Regions from separate parts of the Desulfomicrobium macestii genome, predicted to be linked through region 1. Evidence: predicted binding sites of a transcription regulator. Region 1 holds the regulator's gene; each other region holds the start of a gene.
The links. The regulator sigma-54, encoded in region 1, starts transcription at its own class of promoters, with help from an activator protein. The targets are predictions, from matches to a motif close to CTGGCACGGNNNNTGCTT.

Region 1 (3,858 bases):
TCCCGCCGGCAAAGAGGGGCTTGGGCAGTGACCACCCTGACCGGTCAGAATCTGGCCAAGCGCTACGGAGCCAGGGATGTCGTGCACGACATCGGGCTTGACGTGAGCCAGGGCGAAGTGGTTGGCGTCCTGGGGCCCAACGGGGCAGGCAAGACGACCACATTCTACATGCTCGCGGGCATCGTGCGGCCCACGCGAGGGCAGGTCCTTCTGGACGGCCAGGACATAACCCGCTGGCCCCTGCACAGACGGGCCCGCGCGGGCATGAGCTATCTGCCGCAGGAAAGCTCCATCTTTCGCAAACTGACCGTGCGTCAGAACCTGCAACTGATTCTCGAATATTCGGGATTCTCGCGGGAAGAGCAAAAGCGCACGGCGGACAGGCTGCTCGATGAACTGGGGATCACCCGCCTTGAAGGGCAGCTGGCCGCCTTTCTGTCCGGCGGAGAACGCCGCAGGCTGGAAATTGCCCGCGCCCTGATCCAGAATCCGAAATTCATCCTCCTGGACGAACCCTTCGCCGGCATCGATCCCCTGGCCGTGGACGACATCCAGGCCATCATCCGGGACCTTCGCGACAAGAACATCGGCGTGCTCATCTCCGACCACAATGTTCGCGAAACGCTCCAGATCTGCGACCGTGCATACCTTGTCCACGACGGCCGCATCATCCTGAACGGCAGCCCGGAAGAGATCGTCGCCGACCCGGGCGCGCGCAAGGTTTACCTCGGTGAAGGATTCAGCCTCTAGCGGACACGATTTTCCAAGGATTGCCAGGGCCTAAGCTTTATGGCAGATTCGTTACTGGGTAGTTTTTTAGCCTGCAATCCTCTGACACGGTGAAACCAAATCAATTATGGGCCTTGAACTCCGACAAAACCTCAAGCTGACGCAGCAGCTAGTCATGACACCGCAGCTGCAGCAGGCCATCAAGCTGCTTCAGCTCTCCAGATTCGAGCTTCTCGAAGCCGTTCAGCAGGAGCTGCTTGAGAACCCCATGCTTGAGGAGGGGGTCAAGGAAATTTCCGAGGAGCACGAAATCCAGGCTCCGGCCGAAACACGCCCGGAAGTCTCCTACGAAGACGCGGAACTGATGCGCAACGCGGACTGGGAAAACTACCTCGGCGATTTTTCAAGCACCGCCAAGCAAGTGCAGTTCAAGGAGACCGAGGCCCTGGAGGAGATGATGTCCTACGAGGCCAGGCTCTCGGGCAAGCCCTCCCTGGACGGTCATCTGCTGTGGCAGCTGTGTCTGTCCAACATCACCGAAGAAGAGGAGATGATCGGCGAGGCCATCATCGGCAACCTCGATTCCCAGGGCTACCTGATGAGCACCGCCGAGGACATCGCCTCCGAGACGCTCTCTCCCCTGGCCCTGGTGGAGTCCATGCTGCATCGTCTGCAGCGCTTCGATCCCGTGGGCGTGGCCGCGCGGTCTCCTCGGGAATGCCTGCTCATCCAGCTGGAAATGCTGGGCCAGGACGATCCCATCCTGCTTTCCCTGGTAGGGGATCATCTCGAAGACATCGAGAAGCGCCGCTACAAACCGCTCCTGCGCAAGTTCAAGATCCAGATGGAGGACCTCAAGGCCTATCTGGACATAATCCAGTCCCTGGACCCCATGCCGGGCGCCAGTTACGGCAGCGAGAGCACCATATATGTCAGCCCCGATGTCTTCGTGTACGAATACGAAGGGGATTTCGTCATCGTCATGAACGACGACGGCCTGCCGAAGCTGCAGCTGAGCCCCTACTACATGGACGACATGCACCTCGCGGTCAAAGGCCCGGACCGTGAATACCTGCATGACAAGATGCGCTCTGCCATGTGGCTCATGAAGAGCTTGCACCAAAGGCAAAGAACATTATACAAAGTGGTTGAAAGCATTGTCAGGTTTCAGCGGGGGTTTTTCGAACACGGCGTGACCAAGCTCAAACCGCTCATCCTCAAGGATGTGGCCGACGACATTGAAATGCACGAATCCACGGTCAGCCGGATCACCACGAACAAATACGTGGCCACCCCGCACGGCATCGTGGAACTGAAATTTTTCTTCAATTCCGCGCTGGAAATGGATGATGGAACTCAGGTCGGATCCGAATCGGTCAAGGCCATCATCAAGAAAATGGTCAGCGAGGAAGACCCGAAGCACCCCTACAGCGACGAAAAAATCGCCGCGGTGCTGAAAGAACGGCTGGACGTGAACATCGCCCGGCGAACAGTGGCCAAATATCGCGCAGTGCTGGGGATCGATTCCTCATCCAAGCGCAAACAGGTTTTTTGACATCCCGCCCTTTGGGCCGCCCCTTCCGGACGGCAAAAAGGGCTGACCCTCAACAATCGAGGAGGCTTCCATGAGGATTACCTTCAATTTCAAAAACTTCGATCCTTCCGACCATCTGCGCAAATACGCCAAAGACCGCTTCGGCAAGCTCGCCAAATTCACGGCCGGCACCCCCGACGCTGAACTGCAGGTCAATCTCGAAGTGGAGAAATTCCGGCATATCGCCGATATAGTGCTGACGGGGAAGAACGTACATATCTCCGCCCGCGAAGACAGCGAGGACATGTACTCCACCGTCGACCTCGTCTGGGACAAGCTTGAGGCCCAGATGCGCAAGGTCCGCGACAAGGACAAGAGCCGACGCAAAGGCGGCAGCGACAGCACCCGCATGGACGCCGGGAGTTTCGAGGACGACGCGGATGCAAAGCGCAAGCCGGTCATCCAAAAGACCGACGACTTCTCGCCCAAGCCCATGATCGTTGAAGAAGCCGCGCTGCAGCTTGAAAGCACGGACAACGAATTCCTCGTGTTCCTCAACGCCGAAAGCGAAAGGATCAATGTCATTTACCGACGCAAAACCGGCGACTTCGGTTTGATCGACCCCGGGGTATAGGGAATGAAGCTTGCTGAATACCTGGACAAGGATTTGATCATCTCCGACCTCTCGGCCAGGACCAAAACCGAGGTCCTGGCCGAACTCGTTTCGACGCTGTCGGCCAAATATCCCGATCTTGACCCCAAACGCGTGGCCCAGGTCCTCATGGACCGGGAAATGCTCGGGACCACCGGCATCGGAGACGGCATCGCCATCCCTCATGGCAAGTTGGACAGCATCGATCAGGTTCTGGTCATCGTCGGCCGCAGCCACGAAGGCGTGGATTTTGCCAGCCTGGACCACAAGCCGGCCAGCATCTTTTTCACGGTGCTGGCTCCCTCAAGCGTGGTGGGCCTGCATTTGAAACTCCTGGCCACGGTTTCCCGCCTGCTCAAAGACGGATCGTTCCGTCAGGCCTTTGCCGACTCCCCCGGTCAGGACGGGTTGTGGCAGTTGCTGCAGACCGTCTAGCAAGAACGTATTCGGAGAACTCCCATGCAGCCTCAACCTGAACAGAAAAACGTGGTCATTGTCTCCGGCATGTCCGGTTCAGGCAAAAGCACGGCGCTCAAGGTCTTCGAAGACATGGGCTTCTTCTGCGTGGACGGACTTCCGGCGCGCATGGCTCCGGCGCTCATCGAACTGTTCTTCAACTCCTCCGCCAAGGACTACCCCGGGCTGGCCATGGGCATGGACCTGCGCCAGCCCGACTTCGTGGGTCAGTGGAAGGAAGTGCTGCTTGATGTCCAGAAGTTTTCCGTGCGGCCGACCATCCTTTTCACGGATTCTTCCAACCAGATCCTGCTGCGCAGATATGCCACCACGCGCCGTCCGCATCCTCTGGCCTCGGGCAACCTGGGACTGGAGGGGGCGCTGGAACGGGAGCGGGAAATACTGGAACCCATCCGCGCGCAGGCTGATCTGGTCATCGACACGTCGCATTATTCAGTGCACGATCTCAGACGGGTCATTCAGGACA
Region 2 (3,858 bases), on a different contig from region 1:
TAGCGGGGCTCGGTCACGCCCGAATGGCAGTACACCCGCACTTTCGGCGCGGCCCCGAGCACCATGGGCACCGCGCCGGTATGATCGTAATGGCCATGGCTCAGGACCAGCGCGTCGGCGCGGCCCAAATCTATCTCAAGCGCACGGACGTTTTCGGCCAGGGCGGTGCCCTGGCCGGTGTCGAGCAAGATGCGCCCGTCGCCATGTTCTATCCACAAGGCGAAGCCATGCTCCGCCAGACATCCGAAGCCGGCCTGATTGTCGACCAGCACCGTCAGCACGGTCTTGTGCATGATGAATCTCCGGGATCAGGCATCCTGTTTGACAGTTGGCAGCTCCAAAAGCGGTGCGACAACACTGCGCATGAGTACTGCCGTCGGGCTTGCGGCATGGTGCATGACGAACGCCTGCCCCATGTCGCCGGCTTCGGCCACCATCGGATCGATGGGGATGGAACCGAGAAAGGGAACGCCCATGTCCTCAGCCATGAGCCGTCCGCCGCCGGAACGCAGGATATGGGTCAGCTCTCCGCACTTGGGACACACGAATCCGCTCATGTTCTCGACCACGCCCAGCACCTTCATGCCGACCTGCGCACAGAAGGTGATGGACTTGCGCACATCCATGGCCGCCACACGCTGCGGCGTGGTCACCACAACGGCTCCGTCGATGGGGTTGATGAGCTGGCAGATGGACAGGGGCTCGTCGCCGGTGCCGGGAGGCGCGTCAATGATCAGGTAATCCAGATCGCCCCAGGCCACGTCCTTCAGAAACTGCTTGATGACGTTACCTTTGACCGGACCGCGCCAGATGACCGCGTCGTCGGGATTGCGCAACAAAAAGCCCATGGACATGACCTTCAGGTGCCCAAGCTCCACCGGCACGAGGCCGTCGGGACCGGCTTCGATGTTCGCCCCTTCCAGGCCGAGCATGGTCGGCACGCTGGGTCCATGGATGTCGACATCGAGGAGCCCGACCTTCTTGCCCGCGAGCATGAGTCCCATGGCCAGGTTCACGGCCACGGTGCTTTTTCCTACGCCACCCTTGCCGGACATGACCATGATCTTGTGCCCGATATGGCACAGCCGGGATTGCAGGGCCCGACGGTCCTCGAAATCCTGATCGTTCTCACCCAGCTCGCGCTTGGCCGCCGAGCAGCTGGAATCCTTGCATGAATCGCACGAACTGGCCCTGGGGGCGCTGTTTTCCATATTCTCCATTCAGTTACTCCACGATACGCGGTTAGTTGTTCAATTCTTCCAAACGGCGGCCAAGCCGCCCCTGTTCATCCTTCAACTCCCGAGCCCGCAAGGCTTCGGTTTCGACACTTTCCACTGCTCCCGCATCCCGGGCGGAAAAAAACTTCCAGAGACGGAGGTCAGTCGACGGTGGACGAACCGTCCTTGCCCGAATCCTTCTCCGGCCCGCCGCGCAAATCCCGGCCCCGCCTGTTGCGGATTCGCGCGCAGCCCGGCTCCCCATCCGCCCAGCCGTCCAAGCTCCGCAGGCCTGAGCCCGTCCTTGCCGGGGATGGTTCCGGATCTGCCCTGCGTGATTGCTGCTGCATGCCCCTTTGACGCCCAAGACCTCTGCCCCGGCAGCCGGGCATGTCAAAACTTTCGTCCAGATCGCCACGCTCCCACGCCGTAATGACCCGTTCCAGATCGCCGGTCACGAATCCGACAACCTTGATTCCTCCGGCCACGAGAGCTTCCTGCATGGGTCTGGAAATGGCCCCGCAAATAAGCGTCCCGACGTCCAGGCGAAGCAGGTCCTCGGCCCTGTGCAAGGGCTCGCCGCGCGACAGGACATGCTCTTCCCGCTCGCGGACCCCTTCGGCCAGCAAAAGGATGCGCCCGCCGACGTCAAAGACCGGCGCGATACGATCCTGCCATTGATGCAAGGCAATGCGCGACATTATGGCTCCTCTTTCCCTTTTGCGAAGCATGAGGCGTGCCGCCGGAAGGACGCACATAAAACACAAACAACACATTGATAATAAAGAACATTATACAGAAAAGAAAAAACATGGAGGGGCGCGAACGCACCACAAGGGAGGAAATGGGTAGCGCCAGGGCTACTCTTTCGGGGAAGATCGGCCGTCGCGTTCGGGCAGGGCCATGCCGAGGCGCTTCATGCGCCGAAAAAGCGTGGTCTTATGGATGCCCAGCTCGCGCGCGGCGGCCAGGCGATTGAAGTCGTTGCGCTCCAGGGCCGCGTGAATGGCCTGCCTGTCGAGCATGTCGTGCATGGCGCGGCCTTCGCCGAAGTGTCCGCGAGGGGCCAGCAGGGTCAGTTCGTCCGGCAGGTGGTCGATGTCGATGCGCCCTTCGCCGCAAAGCACGAAGGCCCTCTCGATGCAGTTCTCAAGCTCCCGGATGTTGCCCGGCCAGTCATGGGCCATGAGCAGGGACAGGGCCTCGGTGCCGATGCCCGTGACCGTGCGCCCCTGGATGCGGTTCAGGCGGCGGATGAACTGTTCCACCAGCAGCGGCAGATCGTCCTTGCGTTCACGCAAGGGGGGCAGCTCGATGCGGATGACATTGATGCGATAATAGAGGTCCTCGCGGAAATCACCGGACCGGATCAGCTCTGCCAGATTGCGGTTGGTGGCCACGATGACGCGGGCGTCGGTGGATTCGGTCCTGGATGACCCCAGCGGTTCGAAGGTGCGCTCCTGCAAGACGCGCAACAGGCGCACCTGCAGGGCCGGACTGATTTCCCCTATCTCATCCAGGAAAATCGTCCCGCCCCGGGCCTGGGCAAAACGGCCCAGCCGGTCGCGGTTTGCCCCGGTGTAGGCTCCGGCCTTGACTCCGAAGAGCTCGGATTCAAGCAATGTGTCCGGCAGGGCCGCGCAGTTGACGGCGATGAAAGGTCCACCGGCATGAGCGCTCAGGGAATGGATGGTGCGGGCGAAGAGTTCCTTGCCGGTGCCGGTTTCGCCGGTGAGCAGGACCGTGCTCGGGCTGGCGGCGATGGCCGGCAGCATGGAGAAGAGCTTGTGCATGCGCGGACTGCGGCTGAAGAGCTCACCGACATGGTAGCGGCCTTCGAGTTCGCGCTTCAAGGCATCGATTTCCGAAAGATCGCGGAATGTTTCGGCTCCGCCCATGACCTGGCCATTCTCGTCGCGGAACACTGCCGTGGACACGCTGATGGGGATGCGTTCCCCCTGGGCCGTAATGATGTACCCGCAGGTGCCGATGCGCGGCCTGCCGCTCGAAAGCGTATCCTGCAGGGGGCAGTTGTCGCCGCACAGGCTGGAGCGGAAAACTTCGGAGCACAGCCGTCCGATGGCCTCGGAGCGGGGCACGCCGGTGATCTCTTCGGCGGCGCGATTGAAGGACGTGACGCGCCATTCAAGATCGACGGTGAACACCCCATCCGAGATGCTCTCAAGGATGGCGTCCGTGGGCGTGCGTGCCGCTGTGTTCTTTGTGGACGGGGGCATGGCTTTTCTTGTCCCTCTCGGCAGGCCCGGTCAAGGGCGAGGGGAAACAAAGAAGGGCGGAAAGGAGACAATCCCTTCCGCCCCGCATGATGAATCAGGCCCGGCCTATACCTTGGCGGCGGTTTTCAGGTCCGCGACGGCGTCGGTCACTTCCCAGGGGAAGACGAAATCCTCGCGGCCGAAATGGCCGTAGCAGGCGCTCTTCCTGTAGATGGGCTGGATCAGGTTGAGTCTTTTGATGATGTAGTAGGGGCGCAGGTCGAATACCGCGCGCACGGCCTTGGTCAGGACCTCATCCGGGACGACGCCCGTGCCGCCGGTGGTGACCAGCACGGAAACCGGCTCGGCCACGCCGATGGCGTAGGCGATCTGCACTTCGCAGGTGCCCGCCAGGCCAGCGGCCA
Region 3 (3,858 bases), on a different contig from region 1:
TGCAGGCCGATGGACTTGGAGTGAATGATCAGCTTTCCTTCGTCATCAATGTACGCAAAGCCGCAGTCCGGCTCGATGGGCAGATGGGGCTGGCGGGAGGTGTAGTAGCTGCCTTCCACGACCACGTCGGCCTTGTCGAAGATGGGAGCGGTCTCGGCGCCCTTGGCGATCTTCTGGATGTAGTAGACGTTGGGCGTGCCGGGATGGATCTCGATGGCGTCCTCGGCCATGGCCGCCGGAGCGCTCATGTATTCGGGCAGCTGCTCGATCTCGACCTTGACGGCCTTGGCAGCGGCCTTGGCCTGCTCTTCGGTGTCGGCGCAGACGATGGCGATGGCGTCACCGTACTGGAAGATCTTCTCGTCGCACAGGAACGGACGATCCCAGCCGTCGCCCTTGTTGGTGGGGAAGGTGATCAGACCGGTGATGCGGTTCTTGCCCTTCACATCCTTGTGGGTGACGACCTTGAACACGCCGGGCATCTTCTCGGCTTCGGTGGTGTCGATGGACAGGATCTTGGCGTGAGACACTTCGGCCTGCACCATGGCGCACTGCAGGGTACCGGCGGGCATCTTCAGGCCCAGATCAGCGCCGAAATCCAGGGTTCCCGTGACCTTGCTCAAGGCCGAGGGACGGGGGTAGCGGGTGCCCCACACACTGCCGTCGGCAGGCATCTTGAATTCGAGGTCGGCCGCGCTCTTTTCGCCGCGCAGCACCTTGGCCGCGTCCATGACGGCGTCCACCAGCGGCTTGTAGCCGGTGCAACGGCAGGCATTGCGATGCTTCTGAAACCAGTCGCGGACGTCGTCGCGGGTCGGGCTGGGGTTGGTGTCCAGCAGGCCCTTGGCCGAGACGATGAAGCCCGGGGAACAGAATCCGCACTGGGCAGCGCCGTGGAGCATCCAGGCGAGCTGCAGCGGGTGCGGATTAGCCGGGGTGCCGATGCCTTCGATGGTGGTGATCTCGGCGCCATCGTTGACGCGTTTCATCTTGGTCGCACAGGAACGCACGACCTTGCCGTCCATGATGACGCTGCACGCCCCGCACTGGCCTTCGTTGCAGCCGACCTTGGTGCCGGTCAGGCCGATGCTCTTCCTGATCACGTTGACCAGGGTTTCTTCCGCGTCGACCACCAGGTTCCTGGGGATGCCATTGACCACAATTTGCTTCTTAATCATTCCGGTTCCTCCAAATAACAATGTGAATGTTCGAACAGAATCTGCGTGGGGACGCTAGAGTTTGCCGAAGCCGCAGGCCGGGTAGTGGCAACTGGGACAGCTTTCGCACAGGCCTCCGTGACCGAACGCAACAATATCCTTCCGCTCCAAACGCTCCCCGGTCAGCAGACGGGGCACGATCAGATCGAAAATACTGGCTTTGTAGTACATGACGCATCCCGGCAGTCCGACCACGGGCACGTCATCCAGATAGGCGAGCATGAACATGGCGCCGGGATAGGTGGGCGCGCCGTAGGAAACGACCCGGGCACCGGTCGCCCTGATGGCCGCCGGGGTCTGATCGTCGGGATCGACGCTCATGCCGCCGGTGACGGCGATGAAGTCCGCGCCCCGCTCCTTGAGGCCCATGATGGCCTCGACTGTCATCTCGACCTGATCCGAGACGAAAACCTGATCCAGAACGGTTGATCCAAGACCTTCGAATTTCTTCCTGAGCACCGGCCCGAAGCCGTCCTTGATGCGGCCGGTGTAGACCTCGCTGCCCGTGGTCACCACGCCGACGCGCGCGGGCTTCAAGGGGCGGACCTCGATGAGCGGGGCATGCTCGCGACAGACGCCCTCGGCCTCCTGCAGCAACTCTTCCGGCACGGCCAGCGGGATGACCCGCGTGCCGCCGAGCACTCTGCCCGACTTCACGAACTGGCCGGTGTGGATGGTGCCAAAAGTCACGTCGGTGATGGAATTGAGGCGGAAAAGTCCTTCCACGTCGATGGACAGGACACCGTCGTGGGCGGCGGTGAGCGTCGACTTGCCCTCGCTTGGCGAACTGATGGAGATGCCCTGTCCGGCCGCTGCCCGGGCCAGGCGCAGGGCGCATTCATCCTCGTGGACGTATCCGTCTCTGGGATCGAAAACATAAAGATGGGCCTTGCCGATATCGAGCAAGGTGGAAATGTCATGCGGGCCGACAATGTGCCCGCGCCGAAAGGCGGGTCCCTTGGCCTCGCCGGGAACGATGCGCGTGATGTCATGACAAAGAACGGTGCCGACAGCTTCTTCAACGGGGATGGATTTCATCGCATGTCCAAAATATATCTTGATTGGCATTTTAATATTAAAACATGTCATTTTTGACATATTTTAAGGCCTGAGCAACCTTAACCACCTATTATCATATGCAAAACATTCTTTCTGAAAAGACCTCGCCACATCGAAATGTTGGAGGCTGTCAAGCCGAACTAAATCACTATGTCACAAGTGGCATATCGACGCATAAAGGCAAAAACAAGGCCAACGTGCTTAAATTATTACCCTAAAATATAATAAACTGTCGAATTAATTGAAAATATAACTTTTCAACGTAAAAGCTCAGTCACTCTTTGAAGTTGATTCGTGTTCGCACTTGGCCGAATTGTCCCAAATGGAACCACCCAAAAAAGGAAAAATGAGACAAAATGATACACCTGACATGAAAAACTTCAGCCTGGAATCCCGAACCGCCCTCTCAGGCAAGACTCTCGGTTCCCAAGCGATTCCATCTCGACATATGTCGAAAAAGGCACAATAAATGCTTGGCTCTGCCATCAAAACATCAAAGGAGAACTCATGAATATTGCAGTAAGCGCCGCAGGAGCATCCCTGGCCAGTCCGGTTTTCGAAGAATTCTCGAAAACTCCGTTTCTGCTGATCGTGAATGTAGAGACGATGGAATGCACAAGCATTCCGCATGACAAGTCCGGGAAAAACTCGGAGATCGCCTTGGCCGAAATGATCCTGAAACACCGCTGTGAAGCGTTGATCACCGGCAAGCTCGAAGAGGATGTTTTCAAGATTCTGGCGGACGACCACGTGACCCGATTTTTCGGGTCGGGCCTGTCCGCGGAAGAGGCCCTCATGGCCATGGAGAGGCGGGAACTAAAGCTGATCCGCAACCCTGAGGGGACGGACGAATGCAACGAAAATCATCACGAACTTGAAGAATTGCAGGTGTGCAGCGGCCACCAGCATTGAGAGTGGGCCAGGCGAATCATCGAAACAGGCTCAATGCCTGTTTCGATGATTCGCCGGAACTTCAATATGCCCGGACGCGTGCGGCCTGATCTTCTTTTCGGAAAAGCTTTGCACGCCTTGGGCAAAAATGACCCGGGCCTCGGCCACGGCCGTCCTCTCCACTGCTTCGAACCAGGCGCTGAACTTGTCCCGGTAGCGCCGACCGGCCGGGGTCAGGCGGTATCCACCGCGCTTGGTGCCGATCGTCTCGACAAGCACCTCGCCCAGCGCGTCCTCCGTGGCCCGAAGTTTTCCCCAGGCCGCCCGGTAGGACATGCCCAGGGATTCGGCGGCCTTGCGCAGGGAGCCATGCTCCTCGATTCTGTCGAGAAGCATGAGCCGTCCCATGCCGAAATAGACGTTCTCCCCCGATTCCAGCCACAGATGCATCCGAACGGTTGGTGTCTTCATGGCATTCCTCACTTTCCAAACGGACATTTGGGATAGGTGCAGCGTTTGCACTGCATGCACAGTCCGCCGTGGCCAAGCCTGGCCAGTTCGCGGCGTGACGGAGACATTCCGGCCAGCACCCTCGGCAACAACAGATCAAGGCTCGTGGTTTTGAAATACAGGGCGCAGGCCGGAACGCCGATCAGCTCCACGCCCTCGATCGAGCCCAGCAGCGTCATGG

Region 2: the regulator sigma-54 is predicted to act here: its motif matches at 1,943-1,960, upstream of H4684_RS03580 (NifB/NifX family molybdenum-iron cluster-binding protein).
Region 3: the regulator sigma-54 is predicted to act here: its motif matches at 2,734-2,751, upstream of H4684_RS16360 (NifB/NifX family molybdenum-iron cluster-binding protein).

Annotation. Positions count from the first base shown of each region.
Region 1 covers NZ_JADBGG010000026.1:41,982-45,839, reverse strand. Annotated here, with positions in the region: gene H4684_RS15315 (LptA/OstA family protein) at 1-31, shown strand, start outside; gene lptB (LPS export ABC transporter ATP-binding protein) at 28-750, shown strand; gene rpoN (RNA polymerase factor sigma-54) at 857-2,284, shown strand; gene hpf (ribosome hibernation-promoting factor, HPF/YfiA family) at 2,355-2,897, shown strand; gene H4684_RS15295 (PTS sugar transporter subunit IIA) at 2,901-3,350, shown strand; gene rapZ (RNase adapter RapZ) at 3,375-3,858, shown strand, end outside.
Region 2 covers NZ_JADBGG010000004.1:15,620-19,477, reverse strand. Annotated here, with positions in the region: gene H4684_RS03590 (MBL fold metallo-hydrolase) at 1-293, opposite strand, end outside; gene H4684_RS03585 (Mrp/NBP35 family ATP-binding protein) at 309-1,220, opposite strand; gene H4684_RS03580 (NifB/NifX family molybdenum-iron cluster-binding protein) at 1,379-1,918, opposite strand; gene H4684_RS03575 (sigma-54 interaction domain-containing protein) at 2,078-3,454, opposite strand; gene metK (methionine adenosyltransferase) at 3,560-3,858, opposite strand, start outside.
Region 3 covers NZ_JADBGG010000031.1:9,409-13,266, reverse strand. Annotated here, with positions in the region: gene H4684_RS16370 (molybdopterin-dependent aldehyde oxidoreductase) at 1-1,178, opposite strand, end outside; gene H4684_RS16365 (molybdopterin-binding protein) at 1,233-2,255, opposite strand; gene H4684_RS16360 (NifB/NifX family molybdenum-iron cluster-binding protein) at 2,784-3,188, shown strand; gene H4684_RS16355 (winged helix-turn-helix domain-containing protein) at 3,219-3,638, opposite strand; gene H4684_RS16350 (FmdE family protein) at 3,647-3,858, opposite strand, start outside.